2 regions of the Blautia fusiformis genome follow, and region 2 is predicted to be linked to the other one. Evidence: riboswitches for the same ligand, from Rfam matches in the RefSeq annotation. Region 2 holds a riboswitch; the other holds the start of a gene.
What was found. Region 2 has a riboswitch for cyclic di-GMP ahead of LKD46_RS05485 (GGDEF domain-containing protein). Riboswitches for the same ligand answer to the same signal wherever they lie in the genome.
Positions count from the first base shown of each region.

Region 1: another riboswitch for cyclic di-GMP. It lies ahead of LKD46_RS01910 (hybrid sensor histidine kinase/response regulator); the one in region 2 lies ahead of LKD46_RS05485 (GGDEF domain-containing protein).

Region 1 is NZ_JAJEPT010000002.1:204-6,780, reverse strand. It holds gene LKD46_RS01920 (helix-turn-helix domain-containing protein) at 1-818, opposite strand, end outside; gene LKD46_RS01915 (glycerol dehydrogenase) at 976-2,076, opposite strand; gene LKD46_RS01910 (hybrid sensor histidine kinase/response regulator) at 2,257-5,463, opposite strand; cyclic di-GMP riboswitch class I at 5,696-5,786, opposite strand; partial or broken gene LKD46_RS01905 (IS110 family transposase) at 6,280-6,577, opposite strand, start outside.
Region 2 is NZ_JAJEPT010000004.1:198,425-205,001, forward strand. It holds gene LKD46_RS05475 (transporter substrate-binding domain-containing protein) at 1-155, shown strand, start outside; gene LKD46_RS05480 (response regulator) at 334-3,165, shown strand; cyclic di-GMP riboswitch class I at 3,329-3,404, shown strand; gene LKD46_RS05485 (GGDEF domain-containing protein) at 3,704-4,753, shown strand; gene LKD46_RS05490 (sn-glycerol-1-phosphate dehydrogenase) at 5,936-6,577, shown strand, end outside.

The sequences.
Region 1 (6,577 bases), on a different contig from region 2:
GTGGAATTGGTGGTAAAACCACACTTATGTGCTATATCTGCAATTGGCTGATCTGTTTTTTTCAGATAATCACAGGCCGCCTGGATACGGATCGTATTGATGTATTCCAGCGGGCTCATCTTCATGTAAGTCGTAAATATCCGGCGCAAATGAGTTTCACTGATATGACAGTATTCTGCCAGTTCGTCAATACGAAGATCCTCCATGTAATGATCAGAAATATAATCCTGGAACCTGGAGATCATATCCATGACTTTTCCTCTGCCTTCGCTGTAACGTTCTTCGCCTAAATCTCGGTTTATCCTTGCGATTTCCACAAGAAGCGATGCCAAAACTCCCTTAGCTTCTTCCAGATAAAATTCCTCTCCATCCCGCATGATATCCAGAATCTTAAGGATCTTACCTGCCATGGATCGGTTTTCTTTTTCATTCAGAAAAAGCGATCTGGAGTTGATCCGCTGAACGATTTTTTCTTTTTTTACTGAATTATTAATAAATTTATCCAGGAATCCTTCTACATCAATAAAAAGATACTCCCAGCGGCTGATAGTTCCAATATCACTGTTTGTGGTATGTGGATAATTGGATGGGATCACCGTAAAATCCCGGTCATGAAACTGTACCTTATCCTCTCCAAGTATCATAAATCCCTGTCCTTCATAGCAGAATCCGATTTCCAGATAATTATGAAAATGGAGATAATCGATATCGTTCCCATAATTCTGAACCCACTTCTGTCCAAGCAATGCAAGGATGGGGCTCCCCTCCGGCATCTTATAATATCGAAGCTCCATTTTGGGTTTTCGTTTTTTTGCCACAAATATTCCTCCGTATGTTTTTTGTTCCGATATTTACTGATCTTTCTGTTATATTACAGCCATACATAAAAAAAAGCAACCTGCAGGATAACAATACTTGATAACTCTTGTTTCTGCAGATTGCAATTTTTATATCAGCTATTTACTTTTTATCTGTTTATTCCTCATCCAGGTAATATCTTCCATATGCATCTGCCGCTTTGATTGCTGCAAATACAGTTTCCGGTGTAACTTCAAATGGCATGTTGTGAAGTGTATCATTCTCCGCACATGCAGTTGTGGCAACTTCCATAAGCTGCTCATCCGTTACCTTCCCAGCTCCAAGCTCTGCCAGAGTAACAGGAAGTCCTACTTCAATGCACCATAAGATGATCTCTTCCAGATCTTCCTGGGGAATATTCTCCAGTACCAGCTGTGTGATGGTTCCGAATGCAACTTTTTCTCCATGATACATATGATGGCATTCTTCCAGTACAGTAAATCCGTTATGGATCGCATGTGCACCTGCAAGTCCTGCACTTTCAAAACCAATTCCAGAAAGAAGTGTATTAGCCTCAATCACTTTCTCAACTGCCGGTGTGCATACGCCTGCTTCCAGAGCTATCTTAGCTTTTACGCCCTCATCCATCAAGGTATTAAAGCAAAGTTCAGCCAGTGCCATGGCAGCCTCTGTTGTCTTACCTCCTGCACAGGAAGTTGCTCCGCTTCTCTTGCATGCCCTTGCCTCAAAATATGTTGCCAGTGCATCTCCCATACCAGCCACAGTAAGACGAACCGGCGATTTGGTGATGATATCTGTATCCATCAGAACAAGATTCGGATTCGCCGGAAGAAACAGATATTTTTCAAAAACTCCTTCTTCTGTATAAATAACAGACAAAGCACTGCAAGGGGCATCTGTAGATGCGATCGTCGGGCAGATAAATACCGGTGTTCCCGCATAGTATGCAACTGCCTTCGCTGTATCAAAGATCTTTCCTCCACCAATACCAATGGTAAGATCACACTGCTCATCTTTTACGATCTTTACCAGACGATCAATCTCACTGTTACAGCATTCTCCGTTAAAATAATCAAAAACCACCTCACAGGTACTCTCAGCAAAGCTCTCTTCGATCGTTTTACCGATTCTTTTATATCCGCCTTTACTGATCAGAACCAACGCTTTTTTTCCACTCTTTGCAGCATAAGTTCCAAGATTCTTCATTTCTCCCGCACCCTGTAAATATTTGGACGGACTGATTAAAATTTTCGCCATTTTATACTTCCTTTCTTTGTTTTCAGAAGTCAGCCTCCGCATCCGGCTTTTGTATTTATATTATAATTGCTGTATTTTTTTATTGCAAGGAGTATTTGAGGATTTATGCAGCATCACCTGAGTTACTGTTACTGTTCACTCTGTTCCTAGTAATATACTTTGTGATCACATGAAAATCAGTTACAGCCAGCTTTCCAGAACATCATTCAGCTTATTCATATCCAGCGGTTTCGCGATATGTCCATTCATGCCTGTATTTTTGGCCAGCTGTACATCTTCTGCAAAAGCATTGGCAGTCATGGCAACAATAGGCAGTTTTCCCTTTTCACCCGGAAGGCTCCTGATTGCTGCAGTTGCCTCATAACCATTCATGACAGGCATTTGGATATCCATAAAAACAAGATCATACGAACCTTTCGGAGAAGCTTCCACTTTTTCAACTGCAATTTTCCCATTTTCTGCCGTTTCCACTTTTGCACCTGTCATCTGTAAAATTTCACCAGCAATTTCTCTGTTCAACTCATTATCCTCAACCAGCAGAATCCTTTTTCCCGTGTAGTCTGATTCTGACAGCTTCTCCAGATAATTTCTTGCTATTTTTTCTTTTCTTCCTGAAGTAAACTGCCGCAGTGTTGCCGTCAGCCGGGAACGGAACAGCGGTTTTGCAATAAAAGCATCTACACCTGCAGCCTTTGCTTCTTCTTCAATTTCGCTGAATTCATAGGATGTCAGTACAATGATGGGGATCTCTTTTCCTATCCGCTTCCGGATCTGTCTGGCTGTTTCTATGCCATCCATCTCCGGCATCTTCCAGTCTAAAATAACAGCAAAGTAATCATCTTTCAACTCATGCCGTGCATAACAGCGCTCAACCGCTTCCCTGCCAGAGAGAACCCATTCACCCATAATACCGATTTCCTTTAATGTTGCAACTGTACTTTCACAGCATGTCCTATCATCATCCACAACCAGGACCGGCAGATTCATCAGATTTCTGTCCTGTTCTTTTTCTTTTTCCTGAAGCTCCAGATAAATTGTTACTGTGATTTTAGTTCCCTTGTGCAAGGTACTGTCCACTTTAATAGTGCCATTCATCAGGTTCACAATATTTCTGCTGATTGCCATTCCCAGACCAGTTCCCTGGACTCTGGTTGTCCGGTGGTCATCCGCGCGGCTGAACGGCTCAAACATGATTTTCTGGAATTCCGGTGACATACCGATCCCATTATCCTCAATCGTAAATTCATAGCATCCAAGTTCTGAAAATCCATTTGGCTTTTCCTCTATGGAAAAAATAATATTCCCGCCATCCGGTGTATACTTGATCGCATTACTCATCAGATTCACAAATACCTGCTGAATCCTCAAGCTGTCACCACAGACAGCCTCATGTTCAATATGATTGATGTGTATATCAAAATTATGTTTATGTTCATCAAGCACCGGTTTCGTAAGTGTAATAAGATTATCTACCAGCTCTGACAGATTGAAATCTTCCTGTGCCAGTGTCATTTTTCCACTTTCAATGCGTGCCATATCCAATACTTCATTGATCAGCCCCAGCAGATGGCGGCTTGATTCTGTGATCTTGCCGAGGCATTCAATGACTCTGTCCTGGCTCTCAACATTTGCTCCTGCGATTGCTGTCAGACCCACAATCGCATTCATTGGTGTCCGGATATCATGGGACATATTGGAAAGGAATTCTGTTTTCGCACGATTTGCATTTTCTGCGGACCGGTAAGCCTCTTTCAGTGCCTGACGGGATTCAATCTCTGCTTTCTTCTCCTGTGTCACATCCATGGATGCCAGCAATACCTTTTCCAGCTTTCCATTCTTCCATTCCAAGGGAATATAAGAAGCGATTTTATAAGTCTTTTCATCCAGGCTGCAATACTCAAACTTATAAATATCATTTTCACTTTTCAGTTTTTTCCGAATATTATCCGGGGCTATCAGGATATCTATAACTTCCAATGGTTCCAGTGTCTTATATTTTTCAAGAACCTGCATCTGAAAATCATGATAAAATCCCAGAGGTTTATATATCATCTGTCCATTCAGATTGTAGAATTCATATCTGTCATTTTCCAGATCACAGACAACAAAGCGGTCAACCAGACGCACTATGCTCTGGATCAGCTGCTCCATGGAAGCATTATCTGCTGCCATCTGCAGATGCCGTGCGCTCTCTACCTTTGTCTCTGTGATATCACGTAGAAAGATCATGGCATATTCTGAATCCTCTATTTCGCCACGTATGACCACATTGCGGACCCATCGTTCTTCTCCATTCAGAGTGATACGGCACTCTAAAGCCAATTCGGTTTCCAGCCCCTTCAGCCTTTCTGCAATATAACCACGGTCGTAAAAAGAGGATACCGCCTTCTTATCTGTCTCCACAACATAGGAATCCACAAAATGCCGGATCAATTCATCCCACGTATGACTCTGTTCAAAGACGGTCATCAGGGACGGTTCAACCTTAAAGGTATCAAAAGTATTCGCTTCCAGATTCACATAATACTCGCACAAATCTGCTTTCGTAAAAGCCCGGTGGAAAGCAGCAGATTTTTGTGCCTGCATGATTTCTTTTTTCTCCCCATCAATGTTAATAAAAATCCCGGCAATCCTGCTGGCAGAACCATCCAGACGGCGTATTACTTCTGCCGATGCCCGAAACCACTGGTATTGATTATCCTTCATTCTCATACGATACTCTACCTGGTATTTTATCTGGTTCGTCTTATCCTTAATTGCCGCCTGAAGCTGCACCATTACTCTTTCTTTATCCTGTGGATGCAGAAGATCTGACCAGGATTCCAGTTTATTCGGAAAGTCCAGGGTGTCATGATAGCCAAGCATTTTTCGAAATTCATGACTCCAGTTTGCATTCACAATCTCACTGTTTTCGTCACAGTCAAAATACCAGAAGCCGGAACAGATAGCCTCATTGAGCAGTGCCAAATTTATATGATCCCAGTTGACCTGTACGGACATAACCCAGATCTGTCTGCCCGCCTCATCTGTCGCATCCTCTTTACAAAGCCGTACATTATTCACTGTACCGTCTGCTGCAAGGATCTGTGCTTCCCCTGTTCCGTGAAGCTGCAAAAAACGGTCTCGCTCCAGTATATCTTCCTCGTCATAAAAGAAATTTCTCAATGAGCCTTTTGTCTGTTCCATGAAAGTATCGAATGTATATCCTGTACTATGCAACAGCAGATTATCCACAGACAAAATAGACAGGTTTTGGTCATAAGATCCTGTCATTATACCTACCCCGCCATTATTTTCCAGTGTTTTCTGTACGGCCTGTGACATGGCCTGTGTCTGCCCCGTTACAGTCTCACCTAAGGAATATATTTTGTCTTCATAATTTTTCATTTTATAAAAGTCCTCTCTCCGTCTTATGCCTTCTTCATCCTGCTTTTATCTGTATACAGAAAACCTGTCCCTGCTAGTTTCGTTACCCATTTTTGCATACAAAAAGGACATCTGCCAAAATCTGCCAGTGTCCCTACTATATTCTTTAAAATCACACATCTATATAGTATAAAAGGTATCGGAATCTCTTCTGTTCAAACATCTTTTCCATATATTATGATGATATGGAAACAGTGGCAACCGGCTGACATGGTCAAACTTTCTGACTTTAGTCCCTTCTGGCTTTGCGACCCTGCCTTTCAACAGGTTTGCCTTTAAAATAATTTTCATTTTTTCCAAAAATAAAATACCATGTGGTTTTTCTTACGTCAATAATATTTTGGTGGAAAATTTACATATATTTTAACCGAATCAAGTAACTCCCCTGTGGAGGTTACGAAAAGCAATAAGCAGTGGGTGAGGACCTCTCTATTCTTTTTAGTGCATGTTCAACAAAAATCCTTGATTTTACTGACTTTGCTGAACAGTTAATAAGTTACATATATCTACAAAATAGAGTTTTCTGGATATGAAGTGACTTCATGGAGTCCATTTCTGATGATTTTAGGTACAAGAAATAAAACGTCTTTGTTTCTTCTTATGAAGGCCTTCCTGTTTCCCAAATCCACCTACAGTAACTAACCTCTCATGTCTACCAGGATCACCATCCTCTGACGAGTCCTAAATTGTCGGGTAGAAACACCTATTACTAGGTATATCCCCCACAGATCCGTACGTGCCCAATTCAGGCATACGGCTCTTCACGACACTTATGCCTCAGATTATCCATATAGGCTCACGGCTGTATACCAGGTCTCTTATTTCGGCATAAATGCCTTCTGGCATGTATGGGATTGAATATCTCCCATCCACAACTAGTTTTGCGATTGTTTTCGGATCTTTTGAATCTGTTTTCTTTGGACTGTTATCATCAAGTTCCTTGATCTTCTTAACCGAGAATGGATTGACCATTACTAATCTTTTCTGATGATCATTTACATACTTCACAAACGCAAACCAGTAATGACCTGTTGGCTCGCAGCCGATCAGAACTGCAGTCTTTTTATTCTCAGTC
Region 2 (6,577 bases):
AGGATAAGGCATGCATACCGATCGTTGCAATGACGGCAAATGCATTTGAAGAAGATAAGCGGGATGCTGTTGCAGCTGGAATGAATGGTCATATTGCAAAGCCGATCCAGATTGATAAACTGCTGTCGATGTTAGCGGAAGTTTTAAGGCAGTAAGAAAACTAATAATTTCGTGTTATACTGAATGGAGTGGTCATTCTTTCTGTATTGAAAAAACAGGAAAACTTACAGACTGGGAAGGACAACAGCATGAACGCAAACAGACTGCGTTCATGAGCAAGTAGCGAAAGCGGATTGCGAATGTCCGCTTTACTGGATGATAAAGAGGAAATGAATGAACAGAAAGATAGAAAAACAGATAAGAAAAAAGAGTAAGAATAATAGAGTATGTTTGAGCATTTTTGCATTTGTCATGCTGCTTTTTGTACCGTTTTTTGTTTATGCGTCGGAAACAAAAAGTGATGGGAATACAACTCAGGTAATAAAGGAAGAAAATAAAACCGTGAGAGTTGGCTATTTCCCATATGCCAATTTTCAGGAAGGCGGCTATGGGGAACACAAGCAGGGAGCAGGCTATGAGTATCTCCAGAAGATTTCGTATATAACTGGCTGGAAGTATGAATATGTCTATGGCTCATTTAAAGAGTGTCTGGATATGTTGGCAGATGGAGAAATAGATATACTTGGAAATGTCAGTTACACACCGGAAAGAGCAGAATCTATAGATTACTCAACCTATGCCGCAGGAACAGAAAGATATTGGATCTATACCCGGGAAGATCATACAGATCTTATGGATGGTGATCCAAAGCAGATGAATGGCTGTCGTATTGGTGTAGCAGATGGAAGCTATCAGAAAGAACTTCTGGAAAAATGGCTGGACAGCAATCAGATCCAGGCAGAGGTGGTTGTTTGTAAAGGCTATGATGAAATGATAGAAAAACTGGATGCAGATGAACTGGATGCACTTGTGATCCCAGTGCTGTCTGTCAACAGCGATTTTATTGCCATTGCCAATATCGGTGCAAGTGACTGTTATTTCGGTGTATCAAAATCCAGACCAGATCTGTTAAAGGAATTAAATTCTGCCATGGAAGAAATCAACAATACAGAAACGGACTACAGCAGCAAGCTGTATGCCCGTTATGAAGGAAAAGCGGTCATAAACTATGCACTCAACAAGGAAGAAAAACAATGGCTGGATGCACATGAAAATACGATCCGCGTGGGATATCTAAAGGATAATCTTCCTTTTTGTGGTGAAGAAAATGGGAAACTCACAGGAATTCTTGGAACTGTTCTGGATACTGTTCAGGAAAAATATAAAATTACGATCAAGGCAGTTCCATGTTCCACGGGAGTAGAGATGAATGAGGCATTGCAATCTGGCAAAATAGATATTGCCGGTCCTATCATTCAGGATTTTTATACACAGGAACAGTTTCAAGTGGTTTTGACGGATGCAATCTTTGATATTACGCCGGTTGTTATTTACAAGGGAAAAGAATATAGCAGCAGTCTCTCTACGGTCGCAGTGACAGAGACCTCACTGTATTCTGGATTGATGGTGTCCCTTCTTTTTCCAGATGCAGAAATCAAACAATATGATACACAGGAAGAATGCCTGGAGGCTGTAGCAAATGGAAAAGTGGGAGCAACTGTCGTTCCATCCTCAAAGATCAATATTCTTAATGAAAGTCCACTGACCCAAAGTCTGTCATTTGCAGAGATGGCAAAACGGCAGGAATTAGGAATGTTCACGACGAGAGAAAACAGAAGAGCAGCTACCATTATCAATAAAGCAATTGAGCAGTCATCCAATGTTTTAAATGGTGTTGTCCTTGCACAGAATTCTGTTTCAGAAAAGGAAATGACCTTGAAGGATATCCTTGCTGAGCATGCAGGCTTAGTTATCGGAGTTTCGTTTGTGATTATTTTTGTACTGCTTCTTCTGGTTTATTCTCTTTCCGTGAGTAGAAAAAAACAGATGGAAGCCCTGAAAGAAGCACAGAATGCAAATGCGGCGAATATTGCAAAAACGACATTCCTGAACCATATGTCTCATGATCTCAGGACACCAATGAATGCAATTGTTGGATTTACAGATATTGCCATGAAGAGGAAACCGGACAAAGAGGTGGAGAATTGTCTGAAAAAGATCAGGCAGAGTTCAGAATATCTGATGACACTGATCAACGATGTGTTGGATATCAGCCGCATTGAAAGTGGTAAACTGGAATATAAACCGGTACCGACAGATCTCAGGGATATGATAAATACTGTTTTGTCGATCGCAAAGGGATATATGGAAAATCGTGACCTTAATTTGTATGTTTCAAGAGAAAAACTAAAAACTCCTTATGTGATGGTAGATGAACTCAGAATCAGGGAAGTATTGCTCAACATTATCAGTAATGCAGTCAAATTTACAAAAGACGGAGGCACCATTTCATTCGCTGCAGAAAACGCTCCGGGTAATGATGAGAATCATATAATTGTACGCTATCGTATATCAGATACCGGAATTGGTATGAGTGAGGAGTTCCAGACCAGAATATTTGATGAGTTCAGTCAGGAAAATGGTGGGGCAAGAACCAGCTATAAGGGAGCCGGACTGGGAATGGCCATTGCCAAACAGTATGTAGATCTTATGGGTGGAAAAATTGAGGTCAGCAGCAGAAAGGGTATTGGCTCAACATTTACGGTAGAAATTCCCCTGCTTATAGCAGAACAGATACTGTCTGAAAAGGAAGAAAAGTTAAGGAAAGATATGGATTTACATGGTCTGCATGTCCTTTTGGCAGAGGACAATGATTTAAATGCAGAGATAGCAGCAGCTTTGCTGGAAGAACAAGGGATGATCGTAACTAGGACTGCCGATGGAAAATCTGCCTTGGCACAGTTTTGCAATACAGCTCCGGGGACCTTTGATCTGATTTTGATGGATATCATGATGCCGGAAATGAATGGCTATGAAACGACAAAAGCTATCAGAAATCTGTCGGAGCGTCCAGACGGAAAGGAGATCCCTATTATTGCAATGACAGCAAATGCATTTGCAGAGGATGTACAGGCTGCTTTGCATGCCGGAATGGATGACCATGTGGCGAAGCCGGTTGATATGAGGATTTTAATATCTGTCATCACAAAATATATAGAACGGTAATGTCAATGCTGCGTGGATTTCGGAAGTGGGAGAACAGTTCGATATATATATCGGCTGTTCTTTTTTTATTTTTGGACGTTAAAACGGTAATGTTTTTCTTGTATATAGTAGAGCACTATAGTATAATAAAACCAGTTTTTTTGTATACGTGTAAAAGCTATAATAAGGAAATCGGCAAACCAGATGAAAGTCTGGGACGCAAAGCTACAGGGCCTGTAAAATGGCAGCCAGTTGCATAAAATGAGGTGCACTGTCTGGTTGGCAGTGCTTTTTTTGAGGAATGATTTATCAACAGGAGATGATCTTCCCGATATTTGTACACAGACAGTTTATGATCCAAACATCAATGACATGAGTGGATTGATAAGCTGCTGTTGATGTTAGCGGAAGTTATAAAGCAACAAGAAAACTGCTGCAACTGTCATTCCATCTTCAAAGATTAATATTCTTAATGAAAGTTCGCTGACCAAAAGTCTGTCATTTGATTTCCTGTAGGAAAGTAAATGAATATTATTTAAGGTTTGGGATAAATTGTGAAATGCAGACAAACAAGAAAAGTAAAAATATAATAGGTATTATACAGAGTTTCCTTATATTGATATTAGTAGTTCTTATTATTTTTATGATGATTCAGATTAGTAGGCTGCAGGGGACAGCACGCGTAATAAATTATGCAGGTCTGGTACGTGGAGCTACACAGCGTGAAGTAAAATTAGAAATTACAGGAAACCAAAATGAAGAATTAATTAAATATTTGGATGATATTCTTCTTGGATTGAGATATCAGGATGGACATTATGATCTGGTAAAACTCAATGACGAAGAATACCAGGAAAAATTGCAAATCCAGAGTGATTACTGGGATAAATTGAAAACAGAAATTGAAGCAGCAAGAAACAAGGGATACGAAAATACAGACATTGTTAATATGAGTGAAATATATTTTTCGATGGCAGATGAAACTGTCTCTTCCGCAGAAAGCTATTCAGAAAAGATCGCTGTAAAGATTCGTACTATAGAGCTTTTGTCGGCACTTGATATGTTGAGTCTGGTGATATTGGTTATTATGCAGACTCTAAGGGCAATGCAGATGGCAATGCAAAACAGACTGCTGGAACAGAAAGCATTCATAGATGCCCATACTGGGCTGCCAAATAAAAATGCCTGTAATGATCTTCTTAATAAAAAAGATATAATTACAGATCCTACAGCTTGCATAATGTTTGATTTAAATAATTTAAAAACTGTAAATGATACAATGGGACATTCCGCAGGAGATCAGTTAATAATAAATTTCGCAAAGCTTTTGCGCAGTGTTATTCCAGAAAAGGATTTTGTTGGAAGATATGGCGGAGATGAGTTTATAGCAGTCATTTATCATACAAGCGAGGCGAAAATTAAGGAAATATTAAAATCCTTGAACAGAGAAAAAGACAGATTAAATAGTTATGAAAATCAAATACCAATCGACTATGCATGCGGATGGGCATTATCCTCCGATGATATGTCGTGTACAATGCAGATGTTATTGGATGCTGCAGATGCTTATATGTATAAAAATAAACAGATATGCAAGAAATATAATTAGCTTTCAGCTCAGAGTAGATAAAAGATAATAGACGCGATCAGACGAAATATTGTTTTGCGTAGAAACACTGGAAATCCTTGAAAACAAAGGATTCTTGGTATAAGATGAAACAAGTCAAAGCACGTTATTGCGTAAAAAAAGAAAGCAATATATTTATACCGTGAAGTCTGGAAAGTGTTGATTTTAAAGCATTTTTGGATGTGTGGGATGCTTTGAAAATATGATTTTGTGACAATTTTGTGACAAACGGCGGAAAAATCACGGATTTACAAAGACGAAGCATATTGATTTCATGATCGGCATATGCTATAATGCCAGTAGGCAAAAAAGATATGACGATGTTCCATGTGAACAAAGAACGAACCCCCGTATGTACCACCAATACATGCGAGGGTTCTTCTCTTTTTATTTCAGTGGTTGAGCATCCACCAGGCTATTCGTTGTCCTTGTTATGACTGTCTAACCATTTGCAAATGAGATGGCAAGTCACACCTGCCGCAACAGCCACTAAAAAAGATATGACTATTTCCATGTGTTCACCTCCCCCCGTTGCCGGGTCTCGGTTGGACAACGCAGTCAGTATAACACAACTTAGAACAGAATGGAACATATAAAAATACCCGGTGCAAATTAATGTACCGGGTGTTTCTTTGGCCTTTTTGTCAATTCTTGATGTTTTTGTTTTAACCATTCTTCATACTGCTTTTGAGTTTGAATAGAAGAGTTATAGTCATTAGGGCAAGGAGAAACTTTCTTTCCCTTAATCAAATCTCTGTAATAGTAGGATTCTTTTTGCGTTTCCGGTCGTTATATTGCTTTTGAGCTTTTTTGTCAGCAGAACATTTAGGGCAAAAATTTACACGTTTACAGAATGAAATGAAAAAGCTTGAAAATGTAATGTAATAATCAGAGCCATTCCCTTTATTGGGCGTGGCTTTTTATTATGACAATTTTTGTGACAAACAAAAGAAAATAGACGCAACCAGACGAAACATTGTTTGGCGTAGAAACACCGGAAATCCTTGAAAATAAAGGATTTTTGCTATATGATGAAACAAGTTGAACTCTATCATTGCGTAATAAAAAAAAATCCTGTATAATACCAAACTGTAATATTGTATCATTCAGCGGACAGAGAAATACGCTGTGAATCATTAAAAGAAGTCAGGAGGACATAAGTACATGCGAGTCGATGCGGACGATTTTGCCCGACCTTGCAGCTGCGGGAGGGAGCACCACATAGACGTTAGAGAAATTGTAATTGAATCAGGAGCTATCGGGAAACTGGAAAAGGAAATGTCAGACGGTGATCTGAAAGAATGTATTTCCCCGCTTCTGATCTGTGACACGAACAGTTACAAAGCTACAGAGGAACTGATGGAGGATATCTACGACCGGTGTCAGGTACTGATCCTGGATGCTGAAGGTCTTGAGGCAGATGAGCGTGCCGTGGAGATCGTGGAGAATTATATGGAAGAGGACATCGATCTTGTTCTTGCAGTTGGAGCGGGGACGATCCATGATCTCAGCCGTTTTGTCGCCCATCAGTACCGGATCCCTTTTGTCTCTGTGCCCACCGCAGCCAGTTCAGACGGATTTACTTCCACAGTAGCAGACATGACCTGGAATGGTGTAAAAAAAGTATTTCAGGCATCTGCGCCACTTTTTGTTTTTGCGGATACGGATATTTTTGCTAAGGCGCCTGCAAGGCTTACAGCAGCCGGGGTGTCGGATATTCTGGGAAAATACATTGCGCTGGCAGACTGGAAGATAGCAAGTATTCTTGTGGATGAATACTATTGTACAGCGGTGGCAGACCTGGAA